2 regions of the Bradyrhizobium sp. GCM10028915 genome follow, and region 2 is predicted to be linked to the other one. Evidence: riboswitches for the same ligand, from Rfam matches in the RefSeq annotation. Region 2 holds a riboswitch; the other holds the start of a gene.
What was found. A riboswitch is a leader RNA that binds a small molecule or an ion and turns the genes downstream of it on or off. The one in region 2 is predicted to bind cobalamin.

Region 1: another riboswitch for cobalamin. It lies ahead of metE (5-methyltetrahydropteroyltriglutamate--homocysteine S-methyltransferase); the one in region 2 lies ahead of ACFQX9_RS02730 (energy-coupling factor ABC transporter permease).

Annotation. Positions count from the first base shown of each region.
Region 1 covers NZ_JBHTFN010000065.1:134,689-141,979, reverse strand. The annotation lists gene ACFQX9_RS30465 (EAL domain-containing protein) at 1-1,026, shown strand, start outside; gene ACFQX9_RS30460 (4Fe-4S binding protein) at 1,597-1,800, shown strand; cobalamin riboswitch at 2,588-2,788, shown strand; gene metE (5-methyltetrahydropteroyltriglutamate--homocysteine S-methyltransferase) at 2,887-5,202, shown strand; partial or broken gene ACFQX9_RS30450 (cytochrome-c peroxidase) at 6,022-6,893, opposite strand.
Region 2 covers NZ_JBHTFN010000003.1:200,418-207,708, forward strand. The annotation lists gene ACFQX9_RS02700 (cobalt-precorrin-6A reductase) at 1-263, opposite strand, end outside; gene cbiE (precorrin-6y C5,15-methyltransferase (decarboxylating) subunit CbiE) at 262-1,443, shown strand; gene ACFQX9_RS02710 (cobalamin biosynthesis protein) at 1,440-1,808, shown strand; gene cobM (precorrin-4 C(11)-methyltransferase) at 1,805-2,587, shown strand; gene ACFQX9_RS02720 (cobyrinate a,c-diamide synthase) at 2,587-3,897, shown strand; gene cobA (uroporphyrinogen-III C-methyltransferase) at 3,894-4,625, shown strand; cobalamin riboswitch at 4,671-4,891, shown strand; gene ACFQX9_RS02730 (energy-coupling factor ABC transporter permease) at 4,928-5,605, shown strand; gene cobF (precorrin-6A synthase (deacetylating)) at 5,651-6,400, shown strand; gene cobT (nicotinate-nucleotide--dimethylbenzimidazole phosphoribosyltransferase) at 6,416-7,291, shown strand, end outside.

The sequences.
Region 1 (7,291 bases), on a different contig from region 2:
ACGGAGTTCCCTGATCTGATCCTGCTCGGCATTGGCTCGGACCGCATCGAGCCTGGACGATTGCTCGAGATGCTGGTACGCGAAGAATTTGCAGGCCGAGTGCTGGCGTTCGGAGCCCGCGAGTCGATCATCATGGCGGCAGTGCAGCAGGTCGGTAGTGAATATGGACTTGCTATGCTGCCGCCGCTCAAGGCGCCGTTTGCAGCCGAGACGTTGCGCGATCGGATCGCCATGCTCTTGCCAAGAGAGCCGGCGCCCCGTCCCGCGGTCCATGTCGGAGAAGCCTTACACGCTGGCTGGCTTGAGCTCTGGTATGAGCCGAAGTTTGACGCGTGTACCCTTAGCCGCCGCGGCGCCGAGGCGCATGTGCGAATGCGGCACCCGACCTGGGGCGTCGTTCCACCAGCCTATTTCATCCCGGAACCTCACGATCCGCATTTTAGGGGGTTGTCGCAGTTCGTGATCGACCGCGCGATCAAGGATTGGCAGTATCTTCTGGAGCAGCAAACTTCGATTGATCTCTCCATCAATCTCCCGGCAGCATTCCTGATTGACCCGCAGGCGGTACGCGATCTCTGTCGGCGCATGCCGTCGCACCCTGCTTTCGGCGGTTTGACGATTGAAATCGAGAGCGTGGAAGCTATCCAGAGCCTAGATCTCCTGGTCGAGGTTGCGCGTGAGGTTCGCTTTCACAACATTGGCCTTGCAATCGACAATGTCGGTGCCAATTGGCCGCAGCTGATGGGGGTGACAAAATTCCCGTTCATGAAATTGAAAGTGGATCGTCAGTTCGTCGGCGGCTGCGCGAATGGGCCCCTCAAGCGAACGGTGTGCCGCCATATCGTCGATATAGCCAAAGAGTATAATGTGCGCACCGTCGCCGAAGGTGTGGAGAGCCAGGCCGACCTAATCGCTGTGGCCGAACTCGGCTTCGACCTTGCGCAGGGCCATTTGTTCGGAAAAGCCATGCCACTGAAGCAATTTGCACAGTCATCTTTCAACCCTGCTCCAGCTCGTCCAAAATAGTTGCGAGTGGCTGAGTGCGGCCAAGCGACGATCACGAGCACCGCCATGCCTACTCGCACCAGGCATGAGGCTGAGTGCAATTCAATCGGTCTGCAAAGCCAGTGTTGCGCGTCCCGCCGCCACTTCATTTCCCTCCGAAGCTTGTTATACAACAAGCCCGTTTTGGCAAGCCTCCAGCGAGTCCTCCGCAGCTAGCGTTGCAGCCATGAGCGGGGCTTGCACAAACCTCCAGTCGGGGTGATGTGACCGGAGGTTTGCCGAGATCCGACCTAGACCTGCGCCGTTCGCGGCTTTTTGTCGCCGCCGGTTGAGGAAGCGTCAGCCTCGCTTGCTCCCGCGCTGACGTGCCAAACAGACGCTTCCAGAGTCAAGTCGCGACTGACTCTCGCAAGAGGGCCCGAGGGCTCGTAGCCTGAAATTGAAGCGACCTGTTGCTGTCGCAGATGCAACATGGTCTCAGACCCGGGACAGCCGAATTGGGAAAATTGCCCAACATTGAGCGCGTCTGCGTTTGGCACGGCATTTGAAAGGGATCGCCCATGGCATCGCTCGCCTAAGGAGTCGGAAGGCATGGCTTACAAGATCGTCGCTTCGCAATGCACCGTTTGTGGCGCATGTGAGTTCGAGTGTCCCAACGCGGCGATCAGTCTGAAGCGCGACATTTACGTTATCGATGCCAAAAAATGTACGGAGTGCGAGGGCCATTGCGACACGCCGCAATGCGCGGTGGTCTGTCCGGTCCCTGACACCTGTGTCCCGTCCAAGACAGGATAGGCAGCCCGCGACCAAAAGGCCTCATCGCCCGATTTCGCGAACGAAGTTGTAGATGTGGGACCTTGAGGAGACCACGACCGCATGGGGCGCATCGAGGTCGATTAACATCGTTATGAGCTTAAGGCGCTGAGCGACTCCGAGGAACCCCTCAAAGGGCTCTGTCGGAGGACACCGTCGAATTTGTCACGAACAAGGACAAGGCCCTCGATGCTCAGTGGCCGCGTTAAGGCCTATCGTCGCTGGCCGCGAGTCGAGGCGAGGCAGACCGGCGTCGAGCGGCCACCGACGCATCGAAGCCGACGCAAAAGTCGCTCAGCACGTGAACACCTAGTGCACCGAGAAGATCATCTTGGCCAACCTCACGGAGCGGTCGACCTCGTGCCTGGTCGCGGGCCCGCCGAACACCAAGGAGCCGACCTGATCATCCGTGCGGTCCTGGAGCAATCCGGCTTTCGAAATTTTTAGGGAGCCTCGTGGGCTGTGACCAAACGGATGCCGGCCGAGGATGATCGCACCTTCCTGACGCGCAGGTTCGAAAAGCTGCTGACGGAAAAGGTCGCCTCCTCGCGATCACACAGATACCGAAAGCGGCCCGGGTTCGTTCCGGTGGTGGAGCTCAACCGTTACGCGAGCAGGGAGCGAATGCATTTCACAAGCGGAGCCTCCACGGATCAGGGCGTGTTCACCAGGCCGCGAGCAAGACCGTCGTACCCGCCTAGTGCGCTCGTAATCGCTTGGGCAATGTCGCAGCGAGAATCGGTAGGTTGACGCATCGATCCTCGTGCGCATAATTTCAAGCCGTCGCGGTCTCCGGATTTCGTTTGATCTGGAGCTAAGAGGGAAGCCGGTGCAATGCCGGCGCTGCCCCCGCAACTGTAAGCGGCGAGCCGCTGTCCAACGAAGTCACTGAAGCCATGCGGCTTCGGGAAGGCCGGACAGCAGCGACGACCCGTGAGCCAGGAGACCTGCCTCGACAAGATATCGTCCACGGGCGGGGCGTCCCGGTGTGCGCCAAGCAGTTGTCGCTCACGCGATGTTCGCTGTCTGCGTCCGCCATGGCCTTTGCCCCAACATGGGGTCTAAGCTATGTCAATCCTTTCGCTTCCCGTTGCCACACTGGGGACGTCACGCATCGGCCCACGACGCGAACTCAAATTCGCACTCGAGAGCTACTGGGCGGGAAAATCCAGCGAAGCCGAGCTCCTCGAGGCGGGGAGTGGACTTCGTGCCGCTAATTGGGCACGGCAGAAATCCCGCGGTGCGACCGTCATTCCTTCGAATGACTTCTCGCTCTACGACCATGTGCTCGATACCAGCCTAATGGTCGGCGCCATTCCCGACGTTTACGGCTGGAACGAAGGTCCTGTGTCGCTTAAAACCTACTTCACCATGGCGCGTGGCGCTCAAGACGGTGGTCACGCTCAGCATGGGCCCGGCGTAGCCGCACAGGAGATGACGAAGTGGTTCGATACGAACTACCACTACATGGTGCCGGAATTTCACCAGGATCAGATCTTTAAGTATGCCTCTCGGAAGCCGATCGAGGAATATGAGGAGGCAAGAAGCCTCGGTTATCAGACGCGGCCCGTCCTAGTGGGCCCAGTCACTTTCCTGAAGCTCGGCAAAAGCGTAAATCCCGCATTCAATCCGCTGTCGCTGCTTGATCGACTCCTCCCCGTCTATGTCGATGTTCTCCGCGAACTAGCCTCGCGCGGCGCTGAATGGGTTCAGCTCGACGAGCCATGCCTAGTGATGGACATCGACGAAGCATCTCGGGCCGCTGTCCGCCGGGCCTATGCTCATTTCGCTAAGGCCGTGCCGGCCCTTAAAATCATGCTGGCCACATACTTCGGGGGTGTCGGCGACAATCTTGAAACAGTCTTGGCCTTGCCCGTTGCCGGGGTTCATGTCGACCTGGTTCGTGCACCTGACCAGTTGGACGCGATTGTCGCCAGAGCAGGTAGAGATCTCGTGGTCTCGCTCGGTGTCGTTGATGGTCGCAACGTGTGGCGCTCTAATCTGCCGGCGCTACTCAACCAACTTGCTCCTATGGTCAAAAAACTGGGCAGGGACCGTGTTCAGATTGCCCCCTCCTGCTCGCTGCTTCATGTTCCGGCCGACATTGAACTAGAGATCGATCTCGATCCCAATCTGAAGACGTGGTTGGCGTTCTCAGTGCAGAAGATCAAGGAACTTTCGATATTGGGCAAAGCGCTGGCTGGCCATGCTGCCGACGTGGCCGATGAACTCACGCTCTCAGAGGATGCATCCGTCACCCGCGAAACATCGCCGAAGATCCACAGTGCGAACGTCGCCGGACGAATGGCCGCGATCGACGATAGCATGCGTCGCCGTCGCAGTGCGTTCACCCAGCGCGCCGACGTCCAGCGCGTCGCCTTCGCATTGCCGATGTTTCCAACCACAACCATCGGATCCTTTCCGCAAACGGCGGACGTCCGCAATGCGCGTGCAGCTCATGCGCGGGGAGCGCTGAATGACACGCAGTACGAGCAGCTTCTGAAAGCGGAGACAGCCCATACCGTGCATTGGCAGGAAAATATCGGCCTGGACGTGCTCGTACACGGTGAGTTCGAGCGCAATGACATGGTTCAATACTTTGGCGAGCAGCTGTTGGGTTTCGCATTCACCAAGCACGGCTGGGTTCAGTCTTATGGCTCGCGGTGCGTTCGTCCTCCTATCCTGTTTGGAGATGTCTCCCGCCCGAAGCCCATGACCGTTAAATGGTGGCGACATGCGCAGTCTCTGACCAAAAAACCCGTCAAGGCTATGCTGACCGGACCGGTGACGATCCTGAACTGGTCGTTTGTCCGTGACGACATCCCGCGGAGCGAGACATGCCGACAGATCGCTCTCGCGATCCGAGACGAGGTCATCGACCTTGAGGCGGCTGGAGCGACCATGATCCAGATCGACGAGGCTGCGTTGCGGGAGGGATTGCCACTGCGCAAATCGCAGTGGAAGGACTATCTAGATTGGGCAGTGGACAGTTTCCGTGTTTGCTCCTCCGCTGTCGCTGACGGAACTCAGATCCATACGCACATGTGCTATTCCGAGTTCAACGAAATCATCGATGCGATCGCAGCAATGGATGCCGACGTCATTTCAATCGAGGCGTCGCGCTCCAAAATGGAATTGCTCGACGCTTTCAAGAGCTACAAATATCCTAATGAAATCGGGCCGGGCGTCTATGACATTCATTCACCGCGCATTCCCGCAGCAGCCGAGATCAAGCAGCTGATTGTGTTGGCGCGGCAGCGGGTTTCCGATCGGCAGCTCTGGATCAATCCCGACTGCGGACTGAAAACTCGAAGATGGGAGGAGGTGCGTCCCGCGCTCGTCAATATGGTGGCCGCCGCACGCGAGTTGCGGGCCGAGGCATGATCGTACGGAGCGTGTCGCCAACCTATCTGTGAATAAGATGAACGCGCTTTGGGAGCTCGCGATAACCTTGCGAGCTTTCAAAGTTTCCAGCGCCAACGAATGCCGGTTTGCCCCGGCGGAGGCGATCGCATACAGCGGCGACAAGCTCGAATCCGGCGGACGACCGCATGCCGGCCATACCGATTAGGTGACATATTCCAAGTCACTTACGCTCGACGCGAACCACATCCTATCGCTTCATTTATCCATCGCGTGGATGCGTCCCATCACAACAATCTATTTTACCGCCCTTGCGGAATTTCATACCTAATTTGCGCCTTCGCGCGGTCTTCGGGAAGATTTGCTGGTATTCGGCGGTGCCAAAATACTGGCGCGTGACGGCAAACTGACGGTTGAGTTTCAGGGCTCGGCAGTCAAACCGCCTGCGCGATGGATCCCAGCTCCATCAAGGCGCTGCCCGTGCCAACCGGACAGCTGGCAAGTGGTGAGCAAGTCCTGAAGTTTACGACAGGAGCGGAAGGCAAGCGGCTCGCTAAGTTGTGCAGAGCGATATCCGCTTCTTGTTGTTTGACGGCGAGTGCCCTCGTCGTAAGTCGATCGCCGGTAGTCCTCCCTACCGACGAAAGCTGGAACGATGCGGAAAGCAGCGTCGCTCCCGCGTGACTTTCGCCCGGCCTCGCATTGAGGCCGGGCGGCTTTTTATGTGCCTGCTTATCAGTGACAGCAGGGGATCATTCATTTTGGCGTCATTGCGGGACCCCGGGTTCTTGGAGCGCATCTGTTGCTGTTCGGCAGGGAATGAGGCCGGTGCTGCTAAGGCTATCTGTCTATTGAAGGCTTTGGTGTCGTGTTGGTGCGCGTCGGCAGTATCGGATATTCGATCTTAGGCAGCCGACCGGTCAGCGAATTCAGAAATGAGATAATGTCGTTTTCCTCTCTATCGCTAAGCTTGGTGCCGAGCTGGATTTCACTCATCAGGGCAACAGCTTGCTTCAGGCTCCAAACCTGTCCCGAATGAAAGTAAGGGGCTCGCAACGCGACGTTTCGCAATGGCGCCGCGCGGAAGACATATTCGTCGCCGACCGCCCTGGTGACCGCAAACGGGCCCTTATCGGCGCCCGGAAGCACGCTTGCGTCCGGCTTTTTCATCACGCCGAACGGGAAGTAGGCCTGTCCACCGAGATTGATACCATTGTGGCAAGAGGAACATCCCTTCGCCATAAACAGTGCCAACCCTGACTTCTGCTGATCATCGAGGGCATGTGTATTGCCCTCCAGATACTGATCGAATGGAGCCGCAGGTGTAATGAGAGTCGCTTCAAAAGCCTCGATCGCCTTCGCAAAATTTTCAAAGGTGACCGGTCTCGCTTCGTTCGGAAAAGCGTTCTTGAACAAGACGACATAGCCGGGCATTGAGTTCAAGATACCGAGCACATGATCTGGAGTCGCATTCATTTCGGCACTCGCCTGCACCGGGCCGGTGGCCTGCGCCTTGAGGTCCGCGGCGCGTCCGTCCCAAAATTGCGCCGCATTGAACACTGGTTGTAGACAGTTGGGGCCCGGCGCAGGCCGACCTTCCAGCCGTGACCAACGGAGGTCGTACCGGCATCGACTCCGCCGGTGCCGAGATTGTGGCACGTATTGCAGCTAATGACCCCGCTCGCCGATAGCCGCGGATCGAAGAACAGCATCTTGCCAAGCTCCACCTTTCCATGCGTCACCGGATTGTTTTTTACCGCAGGAATGACCGAGGGGATTGGATGGAAGATCTGCTTGGCGTTTCTCTCAGATCATCGTCGGCGTTAGCTCCTGACGACATCAGCAGCCCAATAGCTAAAATAGATGCTTCAGCGACAACCCGAAGCTCCGGGATCGACATGTTCATACACCGCCTCATTAGTTCTGATTGTTAGAAAAGGAAACAGTCGAAAGCGATGCCACGCGCTCCTCGAGGGTCCGGCGCAGCATGCAGCGGATCCTCTGAAGCGAGGCTGCATCAAAAATGTACGACTCTGAGGAGCTCGCCGCCGGCGTTCACGCACGGGCTTGAGGGGCTTATGTGATTCGCGAGTTCGCTTTGAGCTTAGAT
Region 2 (7,291 bases):
GCACATGCCGCGACCGCATTGCGGCTCATCTCGGCGGCAAAGGGATGCGTCGCGTCGATTACATGCGTGATGTGTTCCCGACCAATGTAATCGACAAGTCCGCTTGCGCCGCCAAAACCGCCGATCCGCGTCGGCAACGGCTGACCGGCGGGCGCGCGGGTGCGGCCGCCATAGGAATACACGGCATCGACGCCGGCGCGCGCGATCTCCGCCGCGAGCAGGCTCGCGTCGGCCGCTCCGCCCAGAATGAGGGCGCGCGTCATGGCTGATCCCTGGCTGACCATCATCGGTATCGGCGAAGATGGCCTTGCCGGGCTGTCCGAGGCAAGCCGAAAGGCGCTCGATGATGCCGAAACTGTCTTTGGCGGTGAACGGCATCTTGCACTCGCCGGCATAACCGGGCGCGGCCGTCCATGGCCGGTGCCGTTCGATGCAGAAATCGTGTTGAGCTGCCGTGGTCGCCCGACGGCGGTGCTCGCCTCCGGCGATCCGTTCTGGCACGGGGCCGGCGCGAGCCTCGCCGAGAAGCTCCATGGCGACGAATGGATCGCGTATGCGGCTCCCTCGACATTCTCGCTCGTTGCTGCGCGGCTTGGCTGGCGTCTGGAATCCGTTGCCTGTCTCGGTCTCCACGCCGCGCCATTCGAGCGTCTCGTGCCACACCTGGCGCGAGGGGCACGCATCATTTGTCTCGTGCGCGACGCAAAGGCGGCAGGCGATCTCGCGAAATGGCTGACGGCGCGCGGATGGGGTGCCTCGGCATTCTGGACACTCGCTGCGCTTGGCGGGCCGCGCGAAAGGATCAACGCGCATCGCGCCGACAGCTTCGCAGGCGATCTTGCCGGAAATCTGGTCGCGGTAGCCGTTGAGGCGGCGGGCGCGCAGGGCATCCCCCACAGCTCGGGACTATCGGACGAACTCTTCGTCCATGACGGCCAGATCACCAAGCGTCCGGTCCGTGCGCTCGCGCTTTCGGCGCTGGCGCCGCGTCCCGGTGAACGGCTATGGGACATCGGTGCGGGCTCGGGCTCGATCTCGGTCGAGTGGACGCTGTGCGGGGGCACCGCGATCGCCGTCGAGGCGCGCGAGGATCGCGCAGCGAACATTCGCAGCAATGCGACGGCGTTCGGGTTGGCACATCGGATCACAGTCATCGCGGGAAAAGCGGCTGAAGCCCTTGCTACGCTGGACGGGCCTGACGCCGTGTTCATCGGCGGCGGTCTCGACATCGCGATGTTCGACGCCATCTGGCCGCGGCTCTCGCCCGGTACGCGGCTGGTCGCGCATTCAGTAACGTTGGAGACGGAAGCGTTGCTCGGTGAGCTGCACCAGCGCCACGGCGGCGAATTGATGCGGGTCGAGATTGCGCATGCCGCTTCGCTCGGCCGCTACCGGTCCTGGGAGGCCGTGCGGCCCGTGGTGCAATGGAGCGCGGTCCGATGAAGGTCGCCGGGCTCGGATTCAAGCGGGACGTCACGCTGGCCTCGCTGCGTGAGGCGCTTCTGGCGGCCGGTGGTCCCGAAGGCCTCGCAGCAGTGGCGACGGTCAGCGATAAGGCCGACGAGGAGGTGTTGAAGCAGCTCGCGCGCGAATGCGGCTTGCCGATCAAGGCGGTTGCCGCCGAAATGCTTGTTGGCATCGACACGCCGACGCAGTCAAAGCTCGTCGTGGAAAAGTTCGGGACGGGATCGGTTGCCGAGGCGGCGGCGCTCGCAGCGGCCGGACCTCGCGCGCGATTGATTGCGACGCGGGTGGTCTCGCAGGATCGCACCGCGACCGCGGCGATCGCGGAAGGAGACGGCGCATGACGGTGCATTTCATCGGGGCAGGGCCAGGCGCTCCTGACTTGCTGACGTTGCGCGGCCGCGATCTCATCGCCGCCTGTCCGGTCTGCCTCTATGCTGGCTCACTTGTGCCCGAGGGCGTCTTGGCGCATTGCCCGCCCGGGGCGCGGATCGTCAACACCGCGCCGCTGTCGCTCGATGAGATCGTCGCGGAGATCGCCGCCGCCCATGCCGATGGCAAGGACGTTGCGCGGCTGCATTCCGGTGATCTCTCGATCTGGTCGGCGATGGGCGAACAGCTCCGCCGCCTGCGCACGCTCGACATTCCCTACACGGTCACGCCCGGCGTTCCCTCTTTCTCGGCCGCCGCGGCTGCGCTGGAGGCCGAGCTGACGCTGCCCGGCCTTGCCCAGACCGTGGTGCTGACGCGCACGCCGGGCCGCGCCAGCGCGATGCCCGAAGGCGAGAAGCTTGCCGCCTTCGCCGCCACCGGCGCGGTGCTCGCCATCCATCTGTCGATTCATCTGCTCGACAAGGTCGTCGCTGAGCTGACGCCGCATTATGGCGCGGATTGCCCGGTCGCGATCGTCTGGCGTGCGAGCTGGCCCGAGCAGCGCATCATCCGCGCCACGCTCGCAACACTCGACGCTGCTGTCGGGGGCGAGATGGAGCGCACCGCGTTGATCCTGGTCGGCAAGACGCTGGACTCGGCGGATTTTTCCGAGAGCCGTCTCTATGCTGCCGACTATGACCGCCGCTATCGGCCGGTCGGCGCCGAGCCGCGCTTTCCGGAGGTGTCGTGATGGCGGCAGGGCTCGTTATCTCCGCGCCGGCCTCCGGCGTCGGCAAGACCACACTGACGCTGGCGCTTGCCCGCGCCTGGCGCAACAGCGGATTGCGGGTGCAGTGCTTCAAGAGCGGCCCCGATTACATCGATCCCGCGTTTCATGCCGCCGCGACGGGACGCGCCTCGGTCAATGTCGACAGTTGGGCGATGGATCGCGGGACAATCTCGCATCTCGTCAGTCGCGGCATTGACGCCGATGTCGTGCTGGCCGAAGGCTCGATGGGTCTGTTCGACGGCGTCGCCGCGCGTGGCGTCTGCGGCACCGGGGCGACCGCCGACATCGCGGAGATGCTGGACTGGCCGGTGCTGCTGGTGATCGATCCCTCAGGACAGGCACAAACGGCGGCCGCGATCGCGGCGGGCCTTCGCGACTACCGCCCCGGTGTGCGCCTTGCAGGCGTCGTGCTCAATCGCGTTGCCAGCCCGCGCCACGAAGCCCTCGTGCGGCGCGCGCTGCTGGATGCCGGCATCGCCGTATTCGGCGCGCTGCCGCGCCATGCCGAGATCAGCCTGCCGAAGCGGCATCTCGGACTGGTGCAGGCCGAGGAGCAGGCGGAAATCGGCAAGCTGATCGACGAAGCTGCGCGCTTCGTCGCCGAGCATGTCGATCTCGACGCGGTGCTGCGTTCGGCGGCCACCTGGTCGCCGCAACCTGCCGCAAGCGGCGTCAACGTGACGCCGCCCGGCCAGCGCATTGCGCTTGCCCGTGATGCCGCGTTCTCCTTCGTCTATCCGCACATGCTGGAAGCGTGGCGCGCGGCGGGTGCGGAGATCTCGACATTCTCGCCGCTCGCCGATGAAGCCCCTGATCCGGTCGCCGATGTGTGCTGGCTGCCTGGCGGCTATCCCGAGCTGCAGGCCGGCAGGATCGCTGCCAATGCGCGCTTCCGCAGCGGATTGCGCGCCTTCGCCGAGACGCGCCCGGTGCACGGCGAATGCGGGGGCTATATGGTGCTGGGCACCGCTTTGACCGACGCCGATGGCATCAGCCACGAGATGACGGGCCTGCTCGGCCTGGAGACGAGCTTTGCCAAGCGCCGCATGCATCTGGGCTATCGTCTGGCCGAGCTCGCCGCGCCGATGCCGGGTCATCAGGCGGGTGCACGCCTGCGTGGCCATGAATTCCACTATTCGACCATAGTCGCGCAGCCCGACACGGCGCTGGCGGTCGTGCACGACGCGACAGGTGCGGTCATTGCCGAGACCGGCTCGCGGCGGGGACAAGCCACCGGCACGTTCTTCCATCTGATCGCGGAGGACCGGTGAGCGGTTTTGTCTCCTTTGTCTCCGCCGGGCCCGGCGATCCCGAGCTGCTCACGCTCAAGGGTGCAGCGCGGCTGCGCGAGGCCGACGTTGTGCTCTATGACGATCTTGCTTCAGGCGCGATCCTCGATCTGGCCCGGCCCGGCGCCAATCTCGTCGCGGTGGGAAAGCGGGCAGGGCGGGCCTCGACCAAGCAGCACCATGTCAACCGCCTGCTGGTCGACTATGCCGTGACAGGCGCGCGCGTGGTGCGATTGAAGTCGGGCGATGCCGGCATCTTTGGCCGGCTTGAGGAGGAGCTCGAGACGCTGCGCGAAGCGGGCATCGGCTACGAGATCATTCCCGGCGTCACCTCGGCCTGTGTCGCCGCCGCGCAAGCCGGCATTCCGCTGACCCGGCGTCACACCTCGCGCCGCGTGCAGTTCGTGACCGGGGCGGACGTCACCGGCGAGCTGCCGCCAGATCTCAATTGGGCGGCGCTGGCCGATCCGGAGGCGACAACCGTGGTCTATATGGGCCGGCGGACGTTTCCGGCGTTGGTCGTCAAATTGATCGAGCACGGGCTCGCCCCAACCACGCCGGCGTTGTTTGCCGAATCGCTCGGCCGTCCCGATGAGCGGCTGGTCCGCACCACCATTTCGGAACTTGCCGAGCAGCTTGCGCGGGGCGGAGCGGCCTCCACGGCGGCCGTCATCCTGTTCGGCGCGCTGGCGGGGAATTATCCGTCATGACCGCCTCGTCCGCCCGTCGCCCCTTGACGCCCGGCCGGCGAAAGAGGCACACAGGAGACGCATGGTGCTCGACGCGGCGCAAAGCGCCGGAGCATAATCGGGAATGGGGATGGGCGGACCCAGTTGCGGCGCCCAAAACCCCAGCCGCCCCCGCGACTGTAAGCGGTGAGGGACTTCGATCAGCCACTGGGCCGCGAGGCCCGGGAAGGCCGGAGACTCCCAGTGAACCGCGAGCCAGGAGACCGGCCGTGCATGTTTTGAGGCCAAGGCCGTCGGGTGTGACGGCAAGAAGGATCTGAGCCATGCATATCGAACCCGGACTAGTCTCGGACGCCAAGCTCGTATTGAGTTACGCAACCGGCATCGCTGTCGGCGGTGTTGCCCTGAAGCTCGCGGCTGAGACCGTGCGCGAGCAGGGCATCACGTCGTTCGCGGCGCGGACGCTCGCCACCACGGGACTTGTGTTTATCTTCTTCGAGATCCTGCCGCACTTCCCGGTCGGCGTCTCCGAAGTGCACTTCATCCTCGGCTCGACCTTGTTCCTGCTGTTTGGCGCGGCGCCTGCGGCCTTCGGCCTCGCGTTTGGCCTGCTGTTCCAGGGCATCTTCTTCGAGCCGCCCGACCTGCCGCAATATGGCATGAACGTCACCACGCTATTGGTGCCGCTGTTCGGAATCCAGGCGATCGCCACGCGGATCATTTCGAGCAACACGGCCTATGTCGATCTGAAGTACCGCCAGGCGCTGGCGCTTTCGACGACCTATCAGGCGGGCGTCATCGCCTGGGTGGCGTTCTGGGCGATTTATGGCTCCGGCTTCGGCGCGACCAACCTCGCCAACATCGCGACCTTCGCGGCGTCCTATGCGCTGGTCATCGTGATCGAGCCGCTCGCCGATCTCGGCGTGCTCGCGCTGGCGAAGTCGTTGCGCGGCGTCACCGCGCCCGGCCTCGTCACGCCGCGTTTGCACAACGCGGCCTAGAGACAAGCGAACGGGCGGCCATGATGGCCGCCCTTCGCAGCCACGATGCTCACGCTCTCTCTGATAGGCATCGGTTGCGGCGATCCCGAGCAGCTGACGCGCGCCGCGATTACTGCCATCAACGCGGCCGATCTCGTCCTGATCCCGCGCAAGGGGACTACAAAATCCGATCTCGCCGATCTCAGGCGGACGATCTGCGCGGATGCGCTCACCAGCGACAGGACGCGTATTGCCGAGTTCGATCTGCCCGTGCGGGACGCCGCTGAAGCGGACTATCGCAAGGGCGTGGACGATTGGCATGATGCCGTGGCCGCCGTCTGGTCGCAGACGATCGGGGATCATCTCGAAGGCGAAGGCAAGGTCGCGCTGTTGATCTGGGGCGATCCCTCGCTTTACGATTCCTCGCTGCGTATCGCGCGGCGGCTCGATCCCTTGCCGACAATCGAAGTCGTGCCCGGCATCACCTCGATCCAGGCGCTGTGTGCGGCGCATGCGTTGCCGCTCAACGACATCGGCGAGCCCTTTCTAGTTTCGACCGGACGCCGCTTGCGCGATGGCGGTTGGCCGGCAGGTGTCGATACCGTGGTGGTGATGCTCGACGGCGGCACGGCGTTCCAGTCGCTTGATCCGGCGGGCCTGCACATCTGGTGGGGGGCCTATCTCGGCATGCCCGATCAGATCGTCATGTCCGGCGCGCTGGCCGAGATCGGCCCGCGCATCGTCGCCGTGCGGCAAGAGGCGCGCGAACGGCACGGCTGGATCATGGACAGTTACATCCTCAAGCGCAGGCTGTGAGGCAAGCGAGGCAGCATGCTCCCCGAATGGGTCACCCAACAATGCCCCGACATCTCCGCAGTCCACCGCGAGGCGGCGGTGGCGCGGCAGGCGCAACTGACGAAACCGACCGGCGCGCTCGGCCGGCTCGAGCAGCTCGCGATCGAGCTTGCGGGCCTGCAAGCAACCGAGCAGCCGCGCGCGGCGCGGGTGCCGATCATCATCTTCGCCGGCGATCACGGCATCGTCGCGCAGGGCGTCTCGGCCTATCCGCAGGAAGTGACGATCGCGATGCTGGCGAACTTCGCCTCCGGCGGTGCCGCAATCTCGGTGCTGGCGCGTGAGCTGGGCTCCAGCCTGGAGGTCGTCGACGCCGGCACGCTGGCGCAGGAGGAGATGGCTGGAATCGTGACCGACAAGCCGCGCAGCGGTACGCGCGATTTCAGCGTCGAAGCTGCGCTCACCCCCACGGAGCTGGCATTTGCGTTCGAAGCCGGCCGACGTGCGGTGACGCGCGCACAGGCCGGGCAGCCCGATCTTCTGATCTTCGGCGAGATGGGCATCGGCAACACCACGACATCGGCGGCGATCGCGGCCGGCTTGCTCGGCGTGAGCGCCGCGGAGATCGCGGGCAGCGGTACCGGCATCGACGCGGCCGGCCGTGTGCACAAGGCGCGGGTGATCGACGCTGCAATCGCACGCCATGACGTTGCGGGCGCTGCGCCCGAAAAGATCCTGTGCGCCGTCGGCGGTCTCGAGATCGCCGCCATCTGCGGTGCCGTTATCGCGGCTGCACAGCACCGCATCCCCGTGTTGATCGACGGCTTCATCGTGTCGGTCGCGGCGCTGGCGGCGGTGCGGCTCAACCCTTCGTGCCAGCTGTTCCTGCTGGCCTCGCACCAGTCGGCGGAG